Regions from separate parts of the Pseudanabaena sp. BC1403 genome, predicted to be linked through region 1. Evidence: riboswitches for the same ligand, from Rfam matches in the RefSeq annotation. Region 1 holds a riboswitch; the other holds the start of a gene.
What was found. Region 1 has a riboswitch for cobalamin ahead of CQ839_RS04385 (hypothetical protein). Riboswitches for the same ligand answer to the same signal wherever they lie in the genome.

Region 2: it holds a riboswitch for cobalamin, as region 1 does, so the genes downstream of both, CQ839_RS07705 (HupE/UreJ family protein) here and CQ839_RS04385 (hypothetical protein) in region 1, are expected to answer to the same signal.

What each region holds. Positions count from the first base shown of each region.
Region 1 is NZ_PDDM01000003.1:121,211-127,447, forward strand. Features, by position in the region: gene CQ839_RS04375 (MarR family winged helix-turn-helix transcriptional regulator) at 1-101, opposite strand, end outside; gene CQ839_RS04380 (glutathione S-transferase family protein) at 182-880, shown strand; gene CQ839_RS04385 (hypothetical protein) at 957-1,406, opposite strand; cobalamin riboswitch at 1,433-1,581, opposite strand; gene CQ839_RS04390 (P-loop NTPase fold protein) at 1,940-3,232, shown strand; gene CQ839_RS25620 (WD40 repeat domain-containing protein) at 3,244-6,237, shown strand, end outside.
Region 2 is NZ_PDDM01000006.1:96,003-102,239, forward strand. Features, by position in the region: gene CQ839_RS07685 (phycobilisome linker polypeptide) at 87-947, opposite strand; gene CQ839_RS07690 (HEAT repeat domain-containing protein) at 1,378-2,049, opposite strand; gene CQ839_RS07695 (DUF2656 domain-containing protein) at 2,042-2,527, opposite strand; gene cbiE (precorrin-6y C5,15-methyltransferase (decarboxylating) subunit CbiE) at 2,727-3,938, opposite strand; cobalamin riboswitch at 4,254-4,397, shown strand; gene CQ839_RS07705 (HupE/UreJ family protein) at 4,419-5,093, shown strand; gene cobW (cobalamin biosynthesis protein CobW) at 5,196-6,236, shown strand.

The sequences.
Region 1 (6,237 bases):
GTGATTTTTTCGGCAATGCGATCAAGCAACTTGCTATGGACGGTCAAAAGCGATCGCCAAGCTAAATTTCGTAAAGGATCTAAGGCTAAATTAGTTGACATGTTAACAGTATGAGAAAAAATCGTTGCAATTGCAATTAAATATGCTAAATTAATATTAGTTGCAATTGCAATTAATGCAAATGCAACTATATTCAAATATTAATAACACTCTTGTCATGTTGCCTAAACTCAAACTGATTAGCCATATTCTTTGTCCCTATGTACAGCGATCGCTAATCACCGTCATCGAAAAGCAAATACCTTGCGATCGCGAATATATTGACCTTGGCAATAAACCAGACTGGTTTCTTAAAATTTCGCCACTCGGCAAAGTTCCTCTTCTACTCGTTGATGGCGAAGTCCTATTTGAATCTGCTGTAATTTGTGAATATCTTGATGAAATCACCCCAAATTCTCTACATCCACTAGATCCTTTAACAAAAGCTAAACATCGCTCTTGGATTGAGTTTGGATCAAATCTACTTGCAAAAATTGCGGGATTCTATGCGGCTAAAGACCAAGAGACTTTTGAAACAAAACGTTTGGATCTAATCGCAAATCTAGAAATCCTCGAAGCTCAATTAGATGCATCTCCATTTTTTGCTGGTGAAAAGTTTTCACTGATCGATGCAGTCTATGCGCCCATCTTCCGATACTTTGTCACCTTTGATCGCTATCAAAATTTTGGCTTTAGCGATCGGACTCCCAAGATTAATGCTTGGCGCAAAGCCTTGTTGGAAAGACCATCTGTACAACAAGCAGTTTCTGAAAACTATTACGATTTATTAGATGAGTTTCTCAAAAAGAGAAATAGTTTTTTAAGCGAGTTGATGAATTAGTAAGGTGGGCAATACCCACCCTACTAAATTCTTGTTCCCTCCCTTTTGCAAGGGGAGGGCTAGGGTGGGGTAAGTATTATCTAATGTATGTTTCTAAGGAAGGTTGAAACTCTTCCCAACGGCGGCTGACTTGCTCGTAACAGTCGGGTGGAAAGATTTTTAGATTTTGGAATAGATTTATTTCGAGATGCTGTTCCATTTTCATGAGCAGAACAAGTTCTTGGGCTGGGGCGTAGTTACCAACTGCATGTACAAGAACTGTGATCAATTCTTGATCGAGAGAAAAAGCTTGAATTGAAGTGATTAATTCTTGTTCAGCAATAAATTGGGATTTAAATGGAGTAACTTCTAAGCCTGTGTTACTGGGAGCGATCGCACTGCGATCAATATCACAAACTACGACTCCTCGACCATTCTGCAAAAAGCCTTGCCATGCCGAATAGCCGATCATCATTAGGTTTGCGTGAATAAAGCTTTTTTGCCAATAGCCAAAATTGCCTTGCCAGTCGCTATCTTTTAACTTCATCTATTACCTCGTAGATGTAGATTTATGGATTTGAAATGAGCTTCGGCGGGCGTTCTGACTCTTTCTGCTGATCAACAGAAAATCACAGTTGCGGGACAGCGTTGGATTTGCACCAATCTTTCCCCATTACTTTTAGTGACTGCTCCTCACTAAAACCGAAAGCTGAAGTAAAAGTATAACATTAGGACTTACATAGCCCTGCACTCAAGTGCGGGCTAAAAGCTCAAACCCGTTGAAACGGGTTAATTTAAACTATTCTGTAGTCCACTTCAGTGGACTTGAGCTTTGAGCCAAGAACTTGAGTTCTTGGTTTATTTGCGTAAGTCCTAACATCTATGGGGATTGGCGATTTTTCATAGGCTGGTTTAGACAAAAACACAAAATGGCTTTGTCATTTGGTACTTTTAAAACCCTTACTGGGTTTGGTTTTTAATTCGCAAAAGTGTTAGCACGCTTTCGTGAATTGGTATTGCATCCGCTATATTAGGATAGGCGGCATTTGATATGGCTCATCCTCATCCTAAAATCCGACTATGGATCTTGAACTTTCGCGATTTTATAAGGCTTGCAACCCGACGCATCCTCTTGATTCTAGTAATGAAGAGGATCGCAGCTATTATGTTGATCTCTCAACGGTGCGGGGTGAAAAGTTAATTGAAAGTTTATCTCGTAAGATTGTGAGGATTTCACCCGATGAGTCAACCTGTCAGTTATTTACAGGACATATCGGCTGCGGCAAATCGACAGAGCTTTTGCGGCTGAAGCATGAACTGACCGAGAAAAAGTTTCATGTCGCTTATTTTGAATGCGATCGCCAGTTAGAACTGAGTGATGTCGATGCGAGCGATATTTTGTTAGCGATCGCAGGACAACTCAGTAATGGGTTGGAAAAGGAAGGGATCAATATCATCCCAGAATATTTCAAGAAATTGTTTGGCGAACTGAAGGATATTTTGCAAACCAAGCTCGATCTGAGTGCAAACTTTAAGCTGTCAGTGGGGATTGCCGAGATTACGGCTCAAGCCAAGAATAGCCCGTCATTGCGTCGGCAAATGCGCGAAAGATTGGAATCACGCACCAATAGCATTATTACTTCCATTAATAAGGAGTTACTGGCTCCTGCAAAGGAAAGACTGCAAGCTGCTGGCAAGAAAGGCTTAGTAGTGATTGTGGATAATCTCGATCGCATTGAAAACCGCATCGATCTTAAAGAACAGTCAAGGGCGGGATATTTATTTGTCGAACGGGGCGATCAGTTGCGGGGTTTGGATTGCCATGTAGTTTATACGGTTCCATTGTTGCTAACTTTTTCTAATGATGCTGCGATCGTGACGAGTCGATTTGGAACCGATATTAAGACTTTGCCAATGGTTCCTGCAAGATTAAAGGACGGCAGTGAGTGTGAGGCAGGAATGGCGCTACTCAGACAAATTGTGATGGCGAGGGCATTCCCAAAGGTTAATTCCGTCCAACGAATTAATAGTGAATTTGTGAACAAAGTATTTGATTCACCTCAAACTCTCGATCGCTTATGTCAAGCTAGTGGTGGTCATGTTCGTAATTTATTTCGACTGCTATATGGTTGCCTAGAGCAGGACGATCCACCGATTACGTCTAAGTTGGTCGAGAGTATCATCGCTAAGGAGCGGAATAATAAAATCAAAACAATTACTGAAGATGAATGGGAACTAATTGCGAAAGTAAAACAGGATAAGAAGGTAAGAGGTGAGTCAGAGTATCAGACGCTGATCAAGAGCCAGTTTGTGTTTGAGTATGAATATCAAGGTGATAGTTGGTTTGATGTAAATCCAATTTTGGATGATTAGAGGAAAGTTCGATGAGCGATCGCACCGAAATAATTGCAGATAATAATCGCGATGCATTACGTCGATTGACGAGAATTGTGACGCGATCGCAGGGATTTTCATTGTCGATCGCTTTGTGTAACTATCGCGTATTGCAGGAGCGCGTATTGCAGGACTTGCGATCGCAATTAGCAGAAAACAACTTACCAGAAACTGCGATCGCCATACTTGAACTGAAACCTGATGCTAAGACTTTACTTGCACCGATTCAGGTATTGATGGGAGAGGTGAATCAATTGCCAGCCGAGCAGAAGCCCAAGGTATTAATGGTTTTGGGATTGGATGCGGTTACGGAAATCGAAGTGGTTTTGAAATCGGCGAATCGAGTACGCGAGGAATTTGCTAATTGTTTAGAATTTCCGATGCTACTGTGGCTGAACGATCGCACTCAGGATATTTTGACCCGAGAGGCGAGCGATCTGGCGAACTGGACGACAGCAGGGGCGATCGAGTTTCAGCTTGAGACAGACGAACTAAAGATACTGCTCCAAGAGTCAACGGAGGAGATGTTTGAGCTTTTTCTGAATCTTAGCAATCGTAAATCGCTACAAACTGCGATCGCAAGTGGTTTACAACAGTTTGAACTAAGAACTGCGGTGACAGAATTAGAAACAGAAAGTATTATCGATCTAGAACTGATGGCAAATCTCGATTTTGCTTTTGGTTGTATTGCTTTTACGGAATCGCAAATAAATCAGGCAAAGGAACTGTTTCAAAAGAGTTTAGGATTTTGGAAAGGTGGAAATCAGCTTAAACAAGCAATTTGCCTATTGCAGTTAGGGATGTGCGATCGCGCGATCGCTTTTCGTAGTCGCTTCAATAAAGAGCCATTTTATCGGACATCGCAGCAATATTTTACGCAAAGTATCACCATTTTTCGACAAATAGAACGCTGGGATCTCGTTGCCGAATATATTAATTTTTTGACAGTAACGGTAGAAGAGCTAGCAAGTTTAGAATTCTCTACCCTATCGCATCACAATCAAGTAAATGATAACTTGTGGGAGGAACTAGAATCCCTTGCTAATGAGGCATTAGTACTACATCAGACTTATCCCAATCAATTACGAGAGGCTAGCGATCGCGGTATTCTTGCCGCAGTCAGACTAGTTAATGCTGACTATGCATCTGCAAAACAGTTTGCCGAGTCAGCACTGGCTCTCTATCAGGATGCGGAATCTCTCAAACTCCCAAATCTACCATTTTCAGAACGCTATATCTATGGAAAATATGAGCTTTGGCTAGCCAAAGCCTTAGCAGGAATGGATGACAGACAAGGTGCGATCGCTAGATTAGAAGGGGTACGCGATCGCTGGCGACATCAGTATGACGCTAGGGTATATGTGGCAGTCTTGGAGGAATTGCGATCGCTCTATACATCGGCAGGACTATATCTCGAAGCCTTTGAAACGAAGCAACATCAGCGATCGGTGGAGCAGCAATATGGGCTACGTGCCTTTATTGGGGCAGGAACGCTAAATCCTAAAAGGGAAGCCAGTAATCCTGATATGTATGCTTCTGTATCGTTTAAGAATGATGGCATTGCTCAAGAGATTGAGGCTTCAGGTCGAATGCCAGATGTGCAGAACTTAGCCGATCGCATTGGTCAGGCGAGATTTCCCTTGACGGTGATTCATGGTGATTCAGGGGCGGGGAAAAGTTCGATCCTTAGTGGTGGCTTGGTTCCTGCGTTACGCACAAAGGGAACAATTGATGGGAGGAAGGTTTTAGTTTTTGCAATCAAAAATTATAAAGATTGGAGTGCGGAAGTCAAACGCAAGTTACAAAAGTATTTTGGCGATCGCCGTCCCGATCTCGATCCGATTCAGCATTTCAAGCACAATATTGATGAGAATTATTTGACAGTTTTAATATTCGATCAGTTTGAGGATTTCTTTTTTAAGAAGGAAGATTTTCGCGATCGCCTGCCGTTTTATAAGTTCCTCAAGGCTTGCTTGCATACGGATTTTGTGCGGGTGGTGTTGTCGCTGCGGGAGGACTATCTGCATTATTTGTTGGAATGCGATCGGGCTGTGGATTTGGAAAAAGTGGAGAATGATATTCTCGGTAAGCAGGTGCGGTACTATTTGGGGGATTTTACGCAGGTTCAGGCGCGGCAGGTGATCGAGACTTTGACTAGGCGATCGCAGTTACGTTTAGAGCCTGAGTTGATCGATCGTCTTGTGACGGATTTGAGTGGTGAGCAGTTGCGGATTTTGCCAATTGAGTTGCAGGTGGTGGGGGCGCAGTTGGAGTCGGAGAATCCGCCTATTTCTACTCTTCAGCAATATCTGGCTCTGACGGGTAATGCTGCTGAGAATAAGGGACGTAAGCCGAGTGAGGTTTTGGTGGAGCGGTGGTTGGAGAATGTGGTGCGGGACTGTGGGGTGGCGAATCAGGTTTTGGCGGAGAGGGTGTTGCATGCGTTGACGGGGAATGAGGAGAAGCGTCCACAAAAGACGCAAGCGGAACTTGCGAGTGAGTTGTTGGGGGTGGATTCTAGTGAGAGTTTAGAGGTTAGATCCCCCCTACCCCCCTTGCAAAGGGGGGCTTTGGATTCTTTAGGCAGTGTAGATAACTCAGTCCCCCTTTTTAAGGGGGATGCCGAAGGCAGGGGGATCGAGCCTCTCAACGAAGCAGAAAATCTCTCGCTGGTACTAGCGGTTCTCGTTGGCTCTGGGCTTGCTTTTCGGGTGAGTAGTTCGCCTGATGACCGTTTTCAATTAATTCATGATTATTTGGTGAGCTTTATTCGCAAGAAGTATGAATTTGGGGTAGAAAAAGAGCTAAGACTAACAAGGGCACAGTTGCAGATAGCGCTTGCAGAAAAGGATCAGGAACTGAAACGGGCGGAAATTGCGGAAATAGAAGCGATGAGCATCTCCTGCGAGGCTTACTGGCTGGCGCATAAAGAGTTAGAAGCGATGATTGCAGGTGTGAGAGCCGTGAAGCGGATCTTCGAGCTT
Region 2 (6,237 bases), on a different contig from region 1:
CAAAGCATCGCTAATCCTTCTAAAAAAAGTTTTTAATCAAATGTTGAATAGTTAACGCATTACATTAACTATTCAATGAAGAACAATTACACAGCAGTGATGCTGGCAATTACGCCGCCTTGTTGGTGGATGCGTTGGTATTCTTGAGAAAGTTGGTCGAAAGCCACCAAATAAACTTTGTTGCTACGACGGAACTTGGAAATGCTATTGACAGACTTAGCACGGTAGCCAGTGACTTCAATACGGTAAACCTTGCTGTTAGGAGTACCAAATGAACCACGACGGGTCAAAGGTGCATCAGCAGGATTACGGAAGGTTGCGCCATTGCCAGAAGGTGAAATGACAGCAGTAGCAGTGGGGTTGATCACCAATGAATTAAGCTTGGGTGTAATCCCTGACAGATCGCCCTTGAGGCTGCTGCTAGCCGCGCCGCGCACCAATTCAAAAGTATGCGTAAACTGCACCATACTCTGACAAGCTTCGGTCTTATAGCCACGGATATAAGGAACGAAGTTTTCGCCAAAGGTATTTTGGTACTCATCGCTATCAATGTAGGTGTCGATATCAGCAGCAAATCCTTTGGTGTCAAGAGTTGTGCTGTGTCCGCGCATTTCTTCGAGGTCTAGTGGTGGACGACCTAGTAGATGGCGGAAGTTAAGCTCGATCGCACGATAGCGTGGGCAGTTTGAGAAGAAGCGTGTCATGTATAGATCAGATTTGGCGACGGCTCTGACAAATTCACGGACACTCAATTCACCGCGCTTGAATTGGGATTCAGGAACGGTGAGTCTTTCGCTCTCCATTACATAGGCATTGCCCAATACTTGACGATAGACAGCAAGAATGATCGTTTCGGTTTCTCCTGAAGATTGACCGAGTACCGATTCAATAGGAGGAGTTTCATCAAACAGGCTGACACCCAAGCGTGAAGCTGGTCCAAAAGGCATTACACAATATCTCCTGATTTAACGAAAGGATTTAATAAAAGTGTTTATGAATTGGGCATTTCAGAAGCTATCCTAAGCAAATAATGCTTACTTGAGCCTCTAAATGGTTAAGGTTACTAGCGTAGTAATTTATACGCTTCGTTATAATCGATTTTCGTATAAGTCCGTAACCTTAATTATCAAGATTTGTGAATTTTGATCGGTTTTGCACAAGATTTACACAATCAAGTTTATTCAAACAAGGAAGAGTTGTTGCTGTGCAACGACTCTTCCTTGTTTGAATAAATAGGTAGCTACTCCCTTCCCAGCCAAAGATTAGCGTTGCGGCGCTTCGCGCCGCAACGCTAATCTTTGGCAAGTTAAATATAAGCATCCAAAAACCTGCACCTCTCGCTACGCAGGAGGTGCAGGTTTTTGGATGCTTAGCTACCTATTTAGGTAAGCCTGCTTCTAAGGCTGCTGCGACTACATAGTGGTTTTCGTCTTTTTGGAGCTTAGCAAGTAGTGGCTTGGCTCTGAGATTAGAAGAGAGACTGAGGGTGGTAGCGGCTCGCCAGCGATCGCGCCAAAACTCGGCACTAGCTAATTCGGTCAGTAAATCTAAGGCATCGGATTCATATGGGCTTTTTAGCAGACTACCTAAAGCTAAAATCGCCGTTTCTTTGACGGTTGGAGTCGGATCGAGCAGGGCTAGATTAATGGTGTTCAGCAAGATATCTGGGCGATCGCTATCCATCAAAATCGCCAGAATCGTTTGACGGGTGAGCCAGTTTTGATTACGTTCAAATAAATTTTGGAGAAATGGTATTGAGCGATCGCCAAATTCAAACAGCGTATTTGCAATCTCGGAGATCACGTTGTCATCCTTCTCTTGCTCTAATAGACTAATCAAAACTTGAAACGACTGTTCGGTGCGATGATTGCCTAAACCCATTACCGCAAAGCGCCGACATAAAAAATCAGTACTAATAGTTAGTCCTTGCAAAAATGGCACAACTTCGTCAGATGGGGCTTGTGACAACTCGTCAAGGGCTAACTTGCGATCATAAATCGAACCACTGCGAAATAACAACTCTAGTTGAGCCAAGCGATCGCTATCCATAAGTTAAATCCTTTAGTTCTACCTTAAAAATCTCATCAACGGGTTTCGATGCGATCGTCGATTCCCAAGAAATACCCTGCAAAAAGGTAGCCCCCACTGATGTCTCAACAACATCTACACCCCAATCACCAGTCTGCAAAGCGTCTGGTGAGTCACTGGTGGGAGGCGTGGTTTTGACACCGCCTAAGACTAAAATTTCTGGCAAAGATTGACGATCTAGCCCTTGACGGATACGTTGGTCGGCAAGAGCCTGAGCACAAAATTCGCCAATTTGCTTGGGCGAATTTTGGTCGTGATCGAACAAAATTTCGACAGTCCAATGGGGATGATTAACTAATCGCGTCTGGCAAGATGGGCGATCGCCTAAACCAAGCCGAAATACTTCAGCAAACTCTTCACGGCTAAGGGCTGGTGCTATGTTGGTTGAAACATCAAAGTTGTGGGAGAGCAGCATTCGCCCTTTAGCTGAATTACTCAAGATAGTCCTCAAGGTTTTTAGTGTAGCTATTGCCTATTTTACTTCCTTCCCAGTCAAGAAATAGCAGTGCGTGGCAAAGCCCCGCACTGCTATTTCTTGGTTTTGTATGTCTATTTCGGGAGTAGGGCAGAATCAAAACCAAAAGAATAGTTGTGGCGCTTTGCGCCACAACTATTCTTTTGGTTTTAAAGAGTAATAGTCAAGGCTTAATTGTCTTCCATTGGGTTACAGGTCTCATTGGTTTCCAGCCAAGAAAAGAGCCGATCGCTTCAGCACGACTAATCGAAATTTGGGTCAGCATCCCACCATATTTTTGTTGCCATTGAAATAATTTTTGTTCGCCCTCAAGGGTGACTACGTTAGCAACTAAGCGACCCTGCGATCGCAACTTTTCCCAGCAAGTCTCGAACAAATCGGGAACAGTCGCACCACCACCGATAAAGATTGCGTCAGGAGTGGGTAAACCTTGCAGCACTTCAGGAGCATTCCCTTCGATAATTTTGAGATTGGGAGTACCAAGAGCGATCGCGTTTTCAGCAATGAAATGGGTACGAGATTTTTCGATCGCGATCGCTTGGCAACGGGGATGACTTCGCATCCATTCAATCCCAATGGAACCACAACCAGCCCCCACATCCCAAAGCAATTCTCCAGCATTTGGGGCAAGAGTGGATAGCGTAATCGCTCTAACTTCCCGCTTAGTTAACTGTCCATCATGACAAAAAGCATCATCGGAAAGCCCTACCATCCGCGATAAAATTCTGGCTTCAGGATTGGGAATACATTCCACTGCGATCGCATTAAGATCGACAAATTCAGGAAAGCTTTGATATTGATTAGCAATCGTAGAAATAATTCGCTCTTTAGTTCCGTTTAGATGTTCTAAGACATTAATTTTGCTATTCCCGAAATGGCGATAGCAGAGCATATTTGCCACAATCTGCGGCGTTTCTTTTCCCGAACTCAGAATCAGCAGTTTAGCATTTGGATAAATATAAGACTGTAAAAGTGAAGCAGGACGACCGCACAGACTCAAGGTTTCTACTTCATTCAATGACCATCCTAATCGCGCACAAATCAAACTAAAAGTGGAAGGTGATGGAATAATCGAAATTTCTTCTATGGGAATTCTTTTTAATAAAGTAGTACCAATTCCAAACCAGAGCGGATCGCCACTGGCTAAGACACATACTAATTTGCCGCGATAATTGATGGTTTTCTGAATTGTTTCTTCGATCGGAGATGTCCAAACTAATCGCGATCGCTGATCTTCGGGAAGCATCGCTAAATGGCGATCGCCACCGACTAAAATTTCGGCGCTATCAATTAGCGATCGGGTGGCTGAGCTAAGTCCTGACAGTCCATCTTCACCAATACCAATTAATTTGAGCCATTTTTTATTACAAGTCATTGAGTTTGAATTAATTGAAGGAAGATAATTGATATTTTTTTTGCAGAATCATAAATGTAAGGATAGACAGCAATGCGACTTCATTAATACTACTAAATCATGGGTTTCCATAAAAAAAAGTACCGTAGCCGCACCCACAAATTGCAGAAGGTTTCCATAAAAAAATCTCAAATATCTAGATCAAAAACAACAACAAAACATTCCTCATCCTGCGAAGCTTTGTAAATCTATGAGTATTTGTAAACAAAAAACTACGAATTATTGTAGAGTCAGAAAGCTGTTCTAGTTTTAACGGGGATCAGCCGTTAAAAAAGTGAAATTAAGTAGATAATTTGTATTTGCTTAGTTTTAAAAATGGGGAAAGTTTGGTGAAAGTCCAACGCTGTACCGCAACTGTAAAAGTAGTCAAATTCTAAGCTGCTTAAAGTCAGGATGCCCGCTAGAACTAGTTGCATTGTCTATATCTGCGAGTTACAGAATATGAATTTATCGAAGCTTTTTGCATCAATCCAGTCTAAGGCGATCGCAATCTCGATCGGTTTTAGTCTCTTGGTTGTGGCTAGTCCCGCCTCAGCACACCACGCCATGGACGGCAAAATGCCCAGCACCTTTTTTGAAGGTTTGCTATCGGGCTTAGCCCACCCCGTGATTGGATTTGATCACCTTGCATTTATTGTTGCAGTTGGCTTATTTGCTGCACTTAAGCCCCAAGGTATTCTGATTCCAATTTCCTTCGTTTTATCGGCAATGCTCGGTACAGGAATTCATTTATTAGGTGTAACCTTACCAGTAGTGGAATTGGTCGTATCTGCATCAATTTTGTTGTTTGGGGTTTTGATGGCACTCAAGAATAGCCCTAACGTTTTGATGATGGTTGCGCTCTCCATAGTCGCAGGTTTATTTCACGGCTACGCATACGGCGAAGCGATTTTTGGCGCTCAAACCACAGCTTTAGTAGCTTATCTGTGTGGATTTACTGTAATTCAGTTAGTCATTTCAGGCGCAGCATTTTTTGTTGGTCAAAAAGTCCTGAAGGGCGATTTTGCTCAGGTTGCTCCTAACTTGAGATCGGCTGGATTGGTAATTTGTGGAATTGGTGGAGCATTCCTAGCTTCCAATATTTCATCTCTTATTCTTCCAGCCCCTAAGGGTTAGAGAAGTTTTTCCTTGACAAAAGTAGGGGCAATTCATGAATTGCCCCTACTTTTGATTCCCTACTTACAAAAGAGGGAGCTTTTAAATTTTTTAGAGAAAATTATGGCAGCAAAAATACCTGTAACTGTGATTACTGGATTCTTGGGCAGTGGTAAAACTACCCTCATAAGAGAACTGTTACAAAATAATCAAGGACGGCGCATTGCTGTACTTGTAAATGAATTTGGCGAGATTGGCATTGATGGCGATTTACTTCGTTCTTGTCGTGTGTGCGATGAAGATGGCAAGGAAATCACCCCAAATATTGTGGAATTGACCAACGGCTGTCTTTGCTGCACCGTGCAGGAGGAGTTTCTGCCAACCATGCAAGAATTATTGAAAAGACGCGATCGCATTGATTGCATCCTCATCGAAACCTCTGGTTTGGCTTTACCCAAGCCCTTAATTCAAGCCTTCCGTTGGCAAGAAATTCGCAATGGAGCAACTGTTGATGGCGTAATCGCAGTCGTAGATTGCGAAGCAGTAGCTAGTGGAAGATTAGTAACTGATATTGATGCGTTAAATTCTCAGCGTCTGGAAGATCCTAATCTCGATCATGAGACTCCGATTGAAGAACTATTTGAAGATCAGTTAGCCTGTGCGGATTTAGTTTTATTAACTAAAACAGATTTGGTCGATGCTGAAGCCCAGAACAAAGTACATTCATGGCTCAAACAAGAATTGCGTGATGGGGTTAAGGTTATTGCTTGTGATGAAGGCAAAGTTAGCTCTGAAATTCTGTTGGGTTTCAATGCGGCTGTTGAAGATGATCTTGATGCGCGTCCTAGTCATCACGATACTGAAGAAGAGCATGAGCATGATGATGATATTAATTCAATTAATATTGTTACAGATCAAGCTTTTGAGCCAACTCAGTTACTCGCCTCTCTCAAACAAGTGATCGCCGATCAAGAAATCTATCGCATCAAGGGTTTTGTAAACGTGCCGAATAAACCGATGCGCATGGTCTTACAAGGCGTAGGCGATCGCCTTGAAACTTCCTACGATCGCCTATGGACAAGTGATGAAACTCGCCAAACCCGCTTAGTATTCATCGGTCAAGCCTTAGAGCGATCGCAAATTGAAGCGGCGCTAAGTTTATAGA